3 regions of the Ideonella azotifigens genome follow, and region 2 is predicted to be linked to each of the others. Evidence: predicted binding sites of a transcription regulator. Region 2 holds the regulator's gene; each other region holds the start of a gene.
The links. Region 2 encodes FNR, which switches genes on or off when oxygen is low (the NO sensors DNR and NnrR bind a similar motif). Its sites were predicted from a motif close to TTGATNNNNATCAA; they were not measured.
Positions count from the first base shown of each region.

Region 1: the regulator FNR is predicted to act here: its motif matches at 1,366-1,379, upstream of LRH25_RS07295 (PHA/PHB synthase family protein).
Region 3: the regulator FNR is predicted to act here: its motif matches at 2,348-2,361, upstream of cydD (thiol reductant ABC exporter subunit CydD).

Region 1 covers NZ_JAJNKD010000002.1:578,390-582,552, forward strand. Annotated here, with positions in the region: gene pdxR (MocR-like pyridoxine biosynthesis transcription factor PdxR) at 1-643, shown strand, start outside; gene LRH25_RS07290 (TetR/AcrR family transcriptional regulator) at 635-1,303, opposite strand; gene LRH25_RS07295 (PHA/PHB synthase family protein) at 1,440-3,200, shown strand; gene fabI (enoyl-ACP reductase FabI) at 3,202-3,969, shown strand; gene LRH25_RS07305 (efflux transporter outer membrane subunit) at 3,972-4,163, shown strand, end outside.
Region 2 covers NZ_JAJNKD010000004.1:423,205-427,367, reverse strand. Annotated here, with positions in the region: gene ccoG (cytochrome c oxidase accessory protein CcoG) at 1-1,064, shown strand, start outside; gene LRH25_RS12400 (hypothetical protein) at 1,088-1,321, shown strand; gene LRH25_RS12395 (hypothetical protein) at 1,296-1,616, shown strand; gene fnr (fumarate/nitrate reduction transcriptional regulator Fnr) at 1,675-2,415, opposite strand; gene hemN (oxygen-independent coproporphyrinogen III oxidase) at 2,536-3,969, shown strand; gene LRH25_RS12380 (sulfite exporter TauE/SafE family protein) at 3,977-4,163, shown strand, end outside.
Region 3 covers NZ_JAJNKD010000004.1:300,814-304,976, reverse strand. Annotated here, with positions in the region: gene LRH25_RS11890 (amino acid ABC transporter ATP-binding/permease protein) at 1-615, opposite strand, end outside; gene cydD (thiol reductant ABC exporter subunit CydD) at 612-2,291, opposite strand; gene LRH25_RS11880 (cytochrome ubiquinol oxidase subunit I) at 2,444-4,018, shown strand; gene cydB (cytochrome d ubiquinol oxidase subunit II) at 4,043-4,163, shown strand, end outside.

The DNA of each region.
Region 1 (4,163 bases), on a different contig from region 2:
GCGCCGGCTCGCGCTGATCGCCAATGCCCGGCGCCATGGCAGCTGGATCCTGGAAGACGACTACGACAGCGAGTTCCGCCACACCGAGGCGCCGCTGCACGCGCTGCAAGGCCTGGAGCCGGCCGCGCCGGTGTTTTACCTCGGCACCTTCAGCAAGACGCTGTTGCCGGCGCTGCGCACCGGCTACATCGTCGTGCCGGCCGGCATGGTGGCGCCGTTTGCCGAGGCCATGAGCCGGCTGCAGCCGCGCGGCCGCATGCCCGAGCAGCGCGCGCTGGCCGCCCTGCTTCACAGCGGCGCCTACCTGGCCCACCTGCGCCGCATGCGCCGCCTCTACCGCGAGCGCCGCGAGGCGCTGCTGGCCGCGCTGCAGCAGGAATTCGGCGAGAGCGTCGTGCCGGTCGGCCACGGCGCGGGCCTGCACCTGTGCATCACGCTGCCGCAAGGCGTGGTCGACGTGCAGGCCAGCGCACGTGCCGCTGTCCTTGGCGTGGTGGCTCGGCCCCTGAGCCAGCACCAGGTCCCCGGCTGCCCGCACGGGCCGCTGAACGGCCTGGTGCTCGGCTACGGCCATGTCAGGGCGCAGGCCATGGACCGCCAGGTCCGGCTGCTGGCACGGGCCGTGCGCGAAACCTCAGGCTGATGCGGGCGCCAGCCACTCGCACAGCATGTTCACGTGGGCGCTGCGCATGCGCTCGGCGTCTGCCGCATCGTGCTCGCCGAAAATCAGCTGCGTCAGCATCAGCAACACGGCGGGCGCGAGGATCAGCCGCGGTTCGCGTACCAGCACTTCGGTCCGCACGCCGGACGGTGCACCGCTCTGCGCCGCCGCCTCGGCCAGGATCGCACTGAGCAACTGCCAATGGGGCTCCAGCACCTGGGAGCGCCAGCGCGCTACCAATTCGGGCACGCGCCGGCCTTCGGCGATCAGCAGGCGCAGCATCGCCGTGGTGCCGGGATCGCCCATGCGCTGGTACATGCGGCCGACCAACCACTCCACCAGTGGCCGCAGCGCGGTGGGCGGCGGCTGCTCTGCTGAGCCCGGATCGGGGACTTGCAGGTGGCGGCCGATCAGTGCTTCGAACAGCTCGTCCTTGCCCTTGAAGTGGCCGTAGAGCCCGCCCTTGGACAGCCCGCACAGCGCGGCGATGTCGTCCATGCGCGTGGCCGCGAAACCGCGCTCGGCAAAGGCCAGCAGCGCCGCATCGAGGATCTGCTGCACTCGCACCTCGGGCGGCTCGCGGCGCCGCTGTGGCGCGGGGGCAGGCGCCACGCAGGCCTGCAAGGGAATGGGGGCTGGCATGTGCATGTCTCCTGGTGTTGTGTCCTGCCACGGCATTGGAGACTGACCAGTCGGTCACTCGCTTGATCTGCCTCAAGAGGGGCGGCCCCGCGGCTTCCTACAGTGGCGCCATCCCGGTCCCCTGCAGGACACCGCCATGCCGACGCCCGCCCCCCTCGCCCGCCCCGAACTCCCCAGCCTTGCCGAGCGCATCGACCCGCTGGTGCATGCCGCGCTGGCCCGTGGCAGCGCTTCGCTTTCGCTGGCCTCGCCGCTGCTGGCCTGGCTGGACTGGTCGCTGCACCTGGCCGCCTCGCCCGGCAAGCGCGCCGACCTGGGCAGCCTGGCCTGGCAGCAGGCCCAGCAATGGACCCACTACGCGCTGGCCTGTGGCGCTGCCGCCGGCCGCGCGCCGGCCGAGGGCTGCTGCGTGGCTCCGCCGGCGCACGACCGCCGCTTCGAGGCCCCCGAGTGGCAGCGCTGGCCGTTCAACCTGATGCACCAGTCCTTCCTGCTGACCGAGCAGTGGTGGGCCGCGGCCACGCAAGGCGTGTGGGGCGTGGAAAAGCATCACCAGGACCTGGTGGCCTTTGGCGCGCGCCAGCTGCTGGACCTGGCCTCGCCCGGCAACCAGTTGCTCACCAACCCGGTGGTGCTCGAGCGCACCCAGGCCCAGCTGGGCGCCAACCTGGCGCGTGGCTTCCTGAACGCCGTGGAAGACCTGCAGCGCGAGGCGGTGCACGCGCCGCCGGCCGGCACCGAACCCTTCCAGGTCGGCCGCAACCTGGCCGTCACCCCCGGCAAGGTCGTGCTGAAGAACCGGCTGATGGAGCTGATCCAGTACGCCCCCAGCACGCCCACGGTGCATCCGGAGCCTGTGCTGATCGTGCCGGCCTGGATCATGAAGTACTACATCCTGGACCTGTCACCGCACAACTCGCTGATCAAGTTCCTGGTCGACCAGGGCCGCACGGTGTTCTGCATCTCGTGGAAAAACCCGCAGGCCGAGGACCGCGAACTCGGCATGGACGATTACCTCTCGCTGGGCGTAGCCGCCGCGCTCGCCGCCGTGCGAGACATCGTGCCCAAGCAGCCGGTGCATGCCGTGGGCTACTGCCTGGGCGGCACGCTGCTGAGCATGGCCGCCGCCGCACTCGCGCGCACCGAGCCGGAGGCGCTGGCTTCGATGACGCTGTTCGCCGCCCAGACCGATTTCCACGAACCCGGCGAGCTGGGCCTGTTCATCGACGAGAACCAGGTCAGCCTGCTGGAAGCGCAGATGGCGCGCACCGGCTACCTCAAGGCCAGCCAGATGGCCGGCGCCTTCCAGATGCTGCGCTCCAACGACCTGCTGTGGTCGCGCCTGATCAACGAATACCTGCTGGGCCAGCGCGCGACCATGAACGACCTGATGGCCTGGAACGCGGATGCGACCCGCATGCCGGCCCGCATGCACTCGCAGTACCTGCGCCAGCTGTTCCTGAAGAACGACCTGGCCGAAGGCCGTTTCATGGTCGACGGCCACCCCGTCTCGCTGGCCGACCTGCGGCTGCCGGTGTTCATGGTGGGCACGCTGACCGACCATGTCGCGCCGTGGCGCTCGGTCTACAAGCTGCACCACCTGTGCCCGGCCGAGATCACTTTCGCGCTGACCAGCGGCGGCCACAACGCGGGCATCGTCAACCCGCCGGGCGCCGGCCATCGCCGCCATCAGTTGCTGACCCGTCCTGCCGAAGGCCCGAGCTTGACGGCCGACGACTGGCTGGCGGCGGCGCCGCAGCACGAAGGCTCGTGGTGGCCGGCCTGGCAGGCTTGGCTGGCGGCGCATTCCGGCGCCCCGGTCAAGCCGCCGCACATGGGTGGCCGCCACAAGGGCGCGCTGGCCGATGCGCCCGGCAGCTACGTGATGGTGCGCTGACATGGTCATCGACCTGAGCGGCAAGAAAGGCCTGGTGGTGGGCATCGCCAACGCACAGAGCATTGCCTGGGGCTGCGCGCAGGCCTTCCAGGCGGCCGGCGCCGAACTGGCGCTGACCTGGCTCAACGACAAGGCCCGTCCGCACGTCGAACCGCTGGCCCAGGCGCTGAACGCGGCGCTGATGTTGCCGCTGGACGTGCAGCAGCCCGGCCAGCTGGAAGCGGTGTTCGAGGCCATCACCCAGCGCTGGGGCAGGCTCGACTTCGTGCTGCACTCCATCGCCTTCGCGCCCGGTGCGGATCTGCACGGCCGAGTGGTCGACAGTTCCGCCGAGGGCTTTGCGCAGGCCATGGACGTCTCCTGCCACTCGCTGCTGCGCATGGCCCGGCTCGCCGAGCCGCTGATGGCGGACGGCGGTTGTTTGCTGACCATGAGCTACCAGGGTGCCGACGAGGTGATTGCCAACTACGGCGTGATGGGGCCGGTCAAGGCCGCGCTGGAAGCCAGCGTGCGCTACCTTGCCACCGAGCTCGGGCAGCGCGGCATTCGCGTGAACGCGGTGTCGCCTGGCCCGCTGGCCACACGCGCCGCCTCCGGCATCGCCCATTTCGATGCACTGCTGCAGGACAGCGCCGCCCGCGCCCCGCTGCGCCGGCTGGTCACGCAGCAGGAGATCGGCGAGCTCTGCAGTTTTTTGGTCAGCGACCTGGCGCGCGCCATCACCGGCGACACGCTCTACATCGACGCCGGCATGCACATCCTGGGCTAGCCATGCATTTATCTCGACGCTTCCTTGCTTTCGTTTGGTCTGGCGGCCTGCTGCTGGCTGGCTGCGCCTCGCTGGCGCCGCCGTACACCCGGCCCGAGCCGCCGGTCCCGGCGCAGTTCGAGCTGGGCGCGCCGCCGCTGGCGCGCCAGGCTGCCTCGCTGCCCTGGCAGGACTATTTCGCCGACGCCCGCCTG
Region 2 (4,163 bases):
TCGAGGGCGAACGCGGCGCCCGCATGAAGCTGGACGCCGGCCCATGGACGCTGAACAAGCTCTGGCGCAAGGGCGGCAAGCACGTGGTGTGGGTGCTGCTGGGCCTGTGGACAGGCTTCACCTTCGTGGGCTATTTCACGCCGATCCACAGCCTGTGGACCGAGGCCTTCACGCTGGACTTCGGCCCCTGGGAATGGTTCTGGGTCAATTTCTACGGCCTGGCCACCTACGGCAACGCTGGTTTCCTGCGCGAGCAGGTCTGCCAGTACATGTGCCCGTACGCGCGCTTCCAGAGCGCGATGTTTGACAAGGACACGCTGATCGTCAGCTACGACAGCGCTCGCGGCGACCCACGCGGCACGCGCGCCCGCGGCACCGACCTGGCGAGCGCCGGCCTGGGCCAGTGCATCGACTGCAGCCTGTGCGTGCAGGTCTGCCCGGCCGGCATCGACATCCGCGAGGGGCTGCAGTACGAATGCATCGCCTGCACCGCCTGCATCGACGCCTGCGACGGTGTGATGGACAAGATGCACTATCCGCGCGGCCTGATCCGCTATGCCACGCAGAATGCGCTGGCCCGGCAGGAACCGCATCCGGACCTCACCAAGCCGCCCAAGCCAGCGCTTGACCTGCCGCACCTGCTGCGGCCCCGGGTGCTGATCTATGGCGCGGTGCTGATCGTCATCGCCGTCGCGTTTGTCACCAGCCTCAGTCTGCGCCGCACGCTGAAGGTGGACGTGGTGCGCGACCGCGCCACGCTGGCGCGCATCGTTGAAGACGGCCTGGTCGAGAACGTCTTCCGGCTGCAGTTGATGAATGCCACCGAGCAGCCACAGCGCTATCACGTGGCAGTGCAGGGCATTCCCGGCGCTGTGCTGTCCGGCAGCCCGGAGGTCAGCCTGCTGCCTGCCGAAGCCCGCTGGGTGACGCTCGCGGTGCGGGTGCCGCCCGAGCAGGCGGCGGCCTTGAAACCGGGCGCCCACCCGATCCGTTTCGAGGTGTCGCCGCTGGGCGCCGCGGGTGCCGCGGTGAGCGAAAAGTCCTCGTTTGTGATCCCCCGCTGATTCCGCCAACAAGGAGACAAGCCATGAAGGCAAGGCCCATCGAACAGTTTCAACCGACCTTGCCCTGGTGGCGGGTGCCCACTGCCTGGATGGTGTTTGGCGGCCCCGCCCTCGTGGTGGTGGCGAGCTTCGCCACCTTCGGCCTGGCGCTGCACGGCCGGGACCGGCCGCTGCTGGAGGCGGGCAGCGCAGAGCAGGGGGCCACGACCGATGCCATGCAGGCGCGCAATCATGCTGCCAGCCCCGCACGCCGTTGAGGAAGACGAGCCGGAGGAGCGCACCGTCGCTTTCCGGCCCAGGCTTCGCAGCAGGCTGCTGCTGGTGCTCTGGCCTGCATTCGTGATGGCGGGCCTGCTCGCCGGCCTGATGTTCGCCTTCGTGGACCCCGGCAGCGTGCACGACCTGCCAGGCAGCGGCGAATCCGAATGGTCGCGCAACGCCATCTGTTCGCTGGCATTCCTGGTCTTCTGGGTCACGACCGCCATTTCGTCGGCCGCTACTTTGTGGCTGGTGGGCGGCTTGCGGCGCGAGCGCGAGGCGGCGCCCGAATGACCGCTGGCGCCGCGGAGCGTGTCACGCAGGGGGGTGGCACCGCCGCGGCTCGGCTGGATCAGCCGTGCGCGTTGTTTACCAGGCGCTGCAAGGCCTCGGGGTCCAGCACGTCGATCTGCCGCTGGCGTACCGCCAGCACGCCGTCTTCCTGGAACTTCGAGAAGCAGCGGCTCACGGTCTCCAGCTTCAGGCCCAGGTAGGTGCCAATCTCCTCGCGTGTCATGCGCAGCACAAGTGACGAGGGCGAGAAGCCGCGCGCCTTGAGCCGCTGCGAGAGGTTCAGCAGGAACACTGCCAGGCGCTCTTCGGCTCGCATGCTGCCCAGCAGCAGCATCACGCCATGGTCGCGCACGATCTCGCGGCTCATGATCTTGTGGAACTGGCGCTGCAGGCCGGGGAATTCGCGCGAGAGCTGCGTGAGCTGGCTGTAGGGAATCACGCAGACCTGAGAGTCCTCCAGCGCCACGGCGTCGCAGGCATGGTGGTCGTTGCCAATGCCGTCCAGCCCCAGCAATTCGCCTGCCATCTGGAAGCCGGTGACCTGGTCGCGTCCGTCTTCAGGCGTGATGCGGGTCTTGAAGAAGCCGGTGCGCACCGCGTAGACCGCTTCGAACGGATCGCCGTGGCGAAACAGCGTGTGGCCGCGGCGCACGCTGCGGCGGGTGGCAACCATGCCGTCCAGGCGTTGCAGTTCGTCGTCCGGAATGCCCACCGGCAGGCACAGCTCGCGCAGATTGCAGTGTGAGCAGGCCACATTGGGCTTGGCCTGGGCGGCGCAGGCATCGGTCAGGGGAATCATGGCGGGGCAGTCTTGATGTGAGACAACAAAGGTCCGGGACCTGATTGTTCAAGCCCGGCTGCTGTGGGCGCTTGCGCCAGATCAAGCCGGCCAAGGCCGGTGCCGGGCAGCATGCCGGGCATGACAGTCCTTTCGTCGACCTCCGCTGGCGCAGAGCAGGCGTCGCCGCTGCTGCCCGAGGCCTTGCTGCGGCGCTTCGACGCCCCCGGCCCGCGCTACACCTCCTACCCCACGGCAGACCGCTTCGTCGAAGCCTTCGGCCCGGCCGAGTGCCGCCGAGCGCTGGCGTTGCGCGGCGGCGGCGCGGCGCTGGGCGGGCCGCTGTCGGTCTACGTGCACATCCCGTTCTGCGAGTCGGTCTGCTACTACTGCGCCTGCAACAAGGTCATCACCCGCCACCACGAGCGCGCCACCGAATACCTGCAGGCGCTGGACACCGAGATCGGCCTGGTGCGCGCCGCACTGGGCGACGGCCCGTCGGCTTCGCAGCTGGTCTCGCAGCTGCACCTGGGCGGCGGCTCGCCGACCTTCCTGTCCGACGAGGAGCTGGGCCGCCTGCTGGCCTCGCTGCGCGCCGCCTTCGGCTTCACCGAGGGTGCGGAGCTCTCGATCGAGGTCGACCCGCGCACCGTCAGCGCCGAGCGCCTGGCCCACCTGCGCACACTGGGCTTCAACCGCATCAGCTTCGGCGTGCAGGACTTCGATCCGCAGGTGCAGCAGGCGGTGCACCGCGTGCAGCCGTTCGAAAGCGTGAAAGCCTTGATGGTCAGCGCGCGCGAACTGGGCTTCGCCTCCATCAATGCCGACCTGATCTACGGCCTGCCGCAGCAGACGCCGGCCAGCTTCGCGCGCACCATTGCGCAGATCGGCGAACTGCGGCCGGACCGCCTGGCGCTGTACGCCTATGCCCACCTGCCGCAGCGCTTCAAGCCGCAGCGCCGCATCGACACCCTGCAGCTGCCCAGCGCCGCGCAACGTGTGGAAATGCTGGGCGGTGCCATCGCCGGCTTGCTGGGTCGCGGCTACACCTATGTGGGCATGGACCACTTCGCGCTGCCGGACGATCCTCTTGCCGTGGCCAAGCGCGAAGGTCGGCTGCACCGCAATTTCCAGGGCTACAGCACCCAGCCCGATTGCGACCTGATCGGCCTGGGCGTGTCGGCCATCGGCCGCGTGGGCGCGAGCTACCACCAGAACGCCAAGACCCTGCCCGAGTACTACGACGCGCTGCGCCAGGGCGAACTGCCGGTGCAGCGCGGCGTGGCGCTGGTGAGGGACGACCTGGTGCGGCGCGCCGTCATCATGGCGCTGATGTGCCAGGGCCGGGTCGACTTCGAATCCATCGAACTCGCTCACCTGATGGACATGCGCAGCTACTTCGCCACCGAGCTGCAGCAGCTGGCGCCGCTGGCCGAGGCAGGGTTGGTCGAGATCGAGCCGGATGCCTTGCAGGTCACCGCCACCGGCTGGTACGTGGTGCGCGCAGTGGCCATGGTCTTCGACCGCTACCTGCAGACCGACCGCCAGCGCGAGCGTTTCTCCAGGATGATTTGAGCGCCTGATGACCGCTGCCATGTTGCCGCTGGTGCTTGCTGGCCTGGCCATGGGCGTGGCTGCTTCGCCGCACTGCGCCAGCATGTGCGCCGGGCCGTGTGCGGCGCTCACCGGTGGCTGCGGGCGCAACCTGGCCGGCTTCCAGCTGGGCCGGCTCGTGGGCTACATGGCTGGCGGTGCGCTGGCGGCGGCCA
Region 3 (4,163 bases), 120 kb from region 2:
GCAACCCAGCGTGGCAACCAGGGGCGGCCAGCCGCCGAAGGCCAGCAGCGCCAGGCCGGTCAACACGCCGGCCGCGGCGGTCCACGGCACCGAGCGGCGCACCTGCTGGGCCTCGATGGCTTCCACGTCCTGCACCATCGCCGTGACGGCCTCGCCGGTGCTCACTGCCAGCGAGCGCTCCGCCGGTGCGGCGCACAGCGCGCCGAAGATGGCCGGCCGCACGCGGGCCAGGCTGCGCAGCGCTGCCTCGTGGCTGCACAGGCGCTCGCCGTAGCGTGCGCCTGTGCGGGCAATTGCCAGCAGGCGGATCGCGGCGCTGGGCAGCAGGTAATTGAAGGCCTGGGCCATAGCCAACCCGCTGACGCCTGCCGCCGCCGCCGCGGTGATGAACCAGCCGGACACGCCCAGCAAGGCCACCGAAGCCAGGCCCAGCAGTGCGGCACAGGCGGCAGCGGCCTGGAACAGGCCGCTGTGCCGCCGGCGCTCGGTGGCGAGCAACTGGCGCAACGGGGATCCGGCGGGGCCGGTGCGATCTTGCTGGCGGATGCTGCCTGGCCCGCGCTGTGCCAAGGCCGGCGGGGCCGGTACGGCATTCGCATGAACGTGGTTCGTCATGCCATGGTTCCCAGCCGCAGCACCCGGTGCGCGCAGGCGGCGAGCCGCTCGCTGTGGGTGGCGATCAAGGTGGTGCGGCCTTCGCAGGCGCGGGCCAGCGTGTCGACCAGCGCGGCTTCGGCCTCGGCGTCCAGGTGGGCCGTGGGCTCGTCCAGCAGCCACAGCCATGCGCCGGGCTTCAGCAGCGCCCGAGCCAGCGCCAGGCGCCGCCGCTCGCCGCCGGAGAGACCGCCGCCGCGTGCGTCCAGCAGCGTGTCCAGCCCCAGCGGGCGGCCGGCCAGCATGGCTTGCAGGCCGGACCGCTCGATTGCTTCGGCCAGCGCCTGCGCCGAGGCTTCTGGCGCCGCAAGCAACAGGTTCTCGCGCAGCGTGCCCGGCACGATCAGCGGCTGCTGGCCGATCCACACCGCGCAAGCTGCGAGCGAGCCCGCGGCGGCCAGCGGCAGGCCGTTGAGCAGGATGCTGCCTTCGCGGACCTGCGCCAGGCCCAGCAGTGCGCGCAGCACGGTGGTCTTTCCGCTGCCGGACGGGCCCATCAGCGCCAGGCTCTGGCCGGCGGGCAGATCGAAGCTCAGCTTTTGCAGCACGGCTGGCGTGTCGCCGTGGGACAGGCTGACGTTCTGGAAACACAGGCTGGGCGGGCTCTGGAAGCTGGCTGCTGCAGCAGACTTCAGCGCCGGCGTGGCGGCGCTCTCGCAAGCCAGAAGACGCTCGGCCGCCGCCTGCGCGGCCTGCCGGTCGTGATAGGCCGCGGCCAGGCGGCGCATCGGCAGGTAGAACTCCGGCGCCAGCGCCAGCACGAAAAACGCCGGGCCCAGCGCAAAGCGTTCCGGTGCGGGGAAGGGCAGCAGCCCCAGCAGGCCAAAGCCGCAATACACGGCCACCAGCGCCACGCACAAGGCGGCGAAGAACTCCAGCACCGCAGAGGACAGGAAGGCCAGCCGCAGCACCCGCAGCGTGCGCTGCGCCACGTCTTCGGCGGCCGTTGCCAGGCGGGCGCGCTCGCGCCCTTCGGCCCGCATCGCCAGCACCACCGGCAGCGCGCGCACGCGGTCGGCCAGCAGGCCCGAGAGCCGGGCCAGCGCGGCCAGTTGGCGATGCGACTCAGCAGCCGAGGCCCGGCCTGCAAACGCCATCAGCACGATGAAAGGCAGCAGCGTGGCGGCCAGGATCGCGGCCGTCACCGGGCTGGCGATGGCCACCGCGGCCAGCACCAGCAGCGGTGCCAGCGTGGCGGCCTGCCGGGCCGGCAGAAAGCGGGCCACCCAGGCCTCCAGGGCCTCGATCTCTTCGGCAGCCAGGCTGACCAGCCGGGCGGGGCCGGCCTCGCCGCCGGCCGTGTCCTGCCGCCGCGCGGCGGCGGTCCCTGCAGCTCCGCCCAGCGCGGCCTGAACCAGGCGGGCGCGCCAGCTTCGCTTGACGGCCAACGCCGCCTGTTGCCCCGACAGTGCGGCCTTTCGCCCCAGCAGCCCGCGCAGCCCTGCCGCCAGCACCAGCAGTGCCAGCCAGCCCCAGGGCGGCTGTTGCGCTGCCAGCGCGGCCACGGCACCGGCCAGGCCGGCTGCGAAGCCGATGCCGGCCACGGCGTCCAGCACCAGGCAGGCACTCGCGGCATGCCTGCCGGGGGCGGCCCGGGCGTGGGCCTGCAGTTGTTGCTCTGCCAGGTCGGAGAGCATGGAAAGAGGGGATGAAACCATGTTCACCACGATCCTATATCGCCTCCTCCCTTCGCATGATTTGGATCAAGCGCATCGCCAGTACGATGGATACGCTGTACGCCCTGGGGTTAACCCTCCTATTTCGTTCGCTCAAAAGAAGAGAACCCGTCATGGATTCAGGCGTCATCGATCTTTCGCGCTTGCAGTTCGCACTCACCGCGCTGTACCACTTCCTCTTTGTTCCGCTCACGCTGGGGCTGTCCTTCATGCTGGTCATCATGGAGGCGATCTATGTGATGACCGACAGGCCCATCTGGCGCACCATCACCCGCTTCTGGGCCAAGCTCTTCGGCATCAACTTCGTGCTCGGCGTGGCCACCGGGCTGACGATGGAGTTCCAGTTCGGCACCAACTGGTCCTACTTCTCGCACTACGTGGGCGACATCTTCGGTGCCCCGCTGGCCATCGAGGGGCTGATGGCGTTTTTCCTCGAAGCCACCTTCGTCGGCGTGATGTTCTTCGGCTGGGACCGGCTGTCCAAGCTCGGCCACCTGGTCGTGACCTTCCTGGTCGCGCTGGGCACCAACCTGTCGGCGCTGTGGATCCTGATCGCCAACGGCTGGATGCAGAACCCGATTGGCGCCGAGTTCAACCCCGAGACGATGCGCATGGAGGTGACCGACTTCGTCGCGGTGCTGTTCAACCCGATTGCGCAGGCCAAGTTCGTGCACACGGTGAGCGCTGGCTACGTGATCGCCTCGGTCTTCGTGCTGGGCATCTCCTGCTTCTACCTGCTGCGTGGCCGCTTCCCCGAAGTGGCGCGCCGCTCGATGACGGTGGCCGCCGCCTTCGGCCTGGCCTCGTCGCTGTCGGTTGTGGTGCTGGGCGACGAAAGCGGCTATGTGCTGACCGACAACCAGAAGATGAAGCTGGCCGCCATCGAGGCCGCCTGGCACACCGAGAAGGCACCGGCCGGCCTCACGCTGTTCGGCCTGCCGGACACCGAGGCCAGGACCACGCGCTATGCGGTCGAGATCCCCTGGGTGCTGGGCCTGATCGCCACGCGCAGCCTGCATGGCCAGGTGACCGGCATGTCGGAGCTGGTGCTGCGCGCCCAGGAGCGCATCAGCTCCGGCGTGGTGGCTTACGACGCGGTCGAAAAGCTCAAGCTGGACCCGAAGAACACGCAGGCTCGCGCCGCCTTCGAGCAGCACAAGCACGACATGGGCTACGCGCTGCTGCTCAAGCGCACGCTGGCCGACCCACGCGAGGCCACGCCGCAGCAGATCGCTGCCACCGCCTGGGACACCGTGCCCAGCGTGCCGGTGATGTTCTGGAGCTTCCGCATCATGGCCTTCATCGGCTTCGCGATGATTGCGCTGTTCGCCACCGCCTTCGTGCTGTGCTCGCTGCGCCTGCATGGCCAGGCGCGATGGTTCTGGAAGCTGGCCGTGCTGGCCATTCCGCTGCCCTGGCTGGCAGCCGAGCTGGGCTGGGTGGTGGCCGAAATGGGCCGCCAACCGTGGGCGATTGATGGCGTGCTGCCCACCTTCCTGGCCGCTTCGTCGCTGAGCCGCACCTCGCTGTGGATCACCATCATCGGCTTCACCTCGCTGTACGGCACGCTGGCCGTGATCGAGGTCCGGCTGATGCTCTCGGCCATCCGCAAGGGCCCGTACGACCATCACGACGAGCAGCAGCCCGCGCCCGGCCCGGTGCCGGCCAGTTCACCCGTTGCCGCCTGAGCCCACAAGAAGGACAACAACATCATGGCTTTCTTCGACTACGAAACCCTGCGCTTCATCTGGTGGGCGCTGCTGGGCGTGCTGCTGATCGGCTTCGCGCTGACCGACGGCTACGACCTCGGCGTCGGCGCGCTGCTGCCCTTTG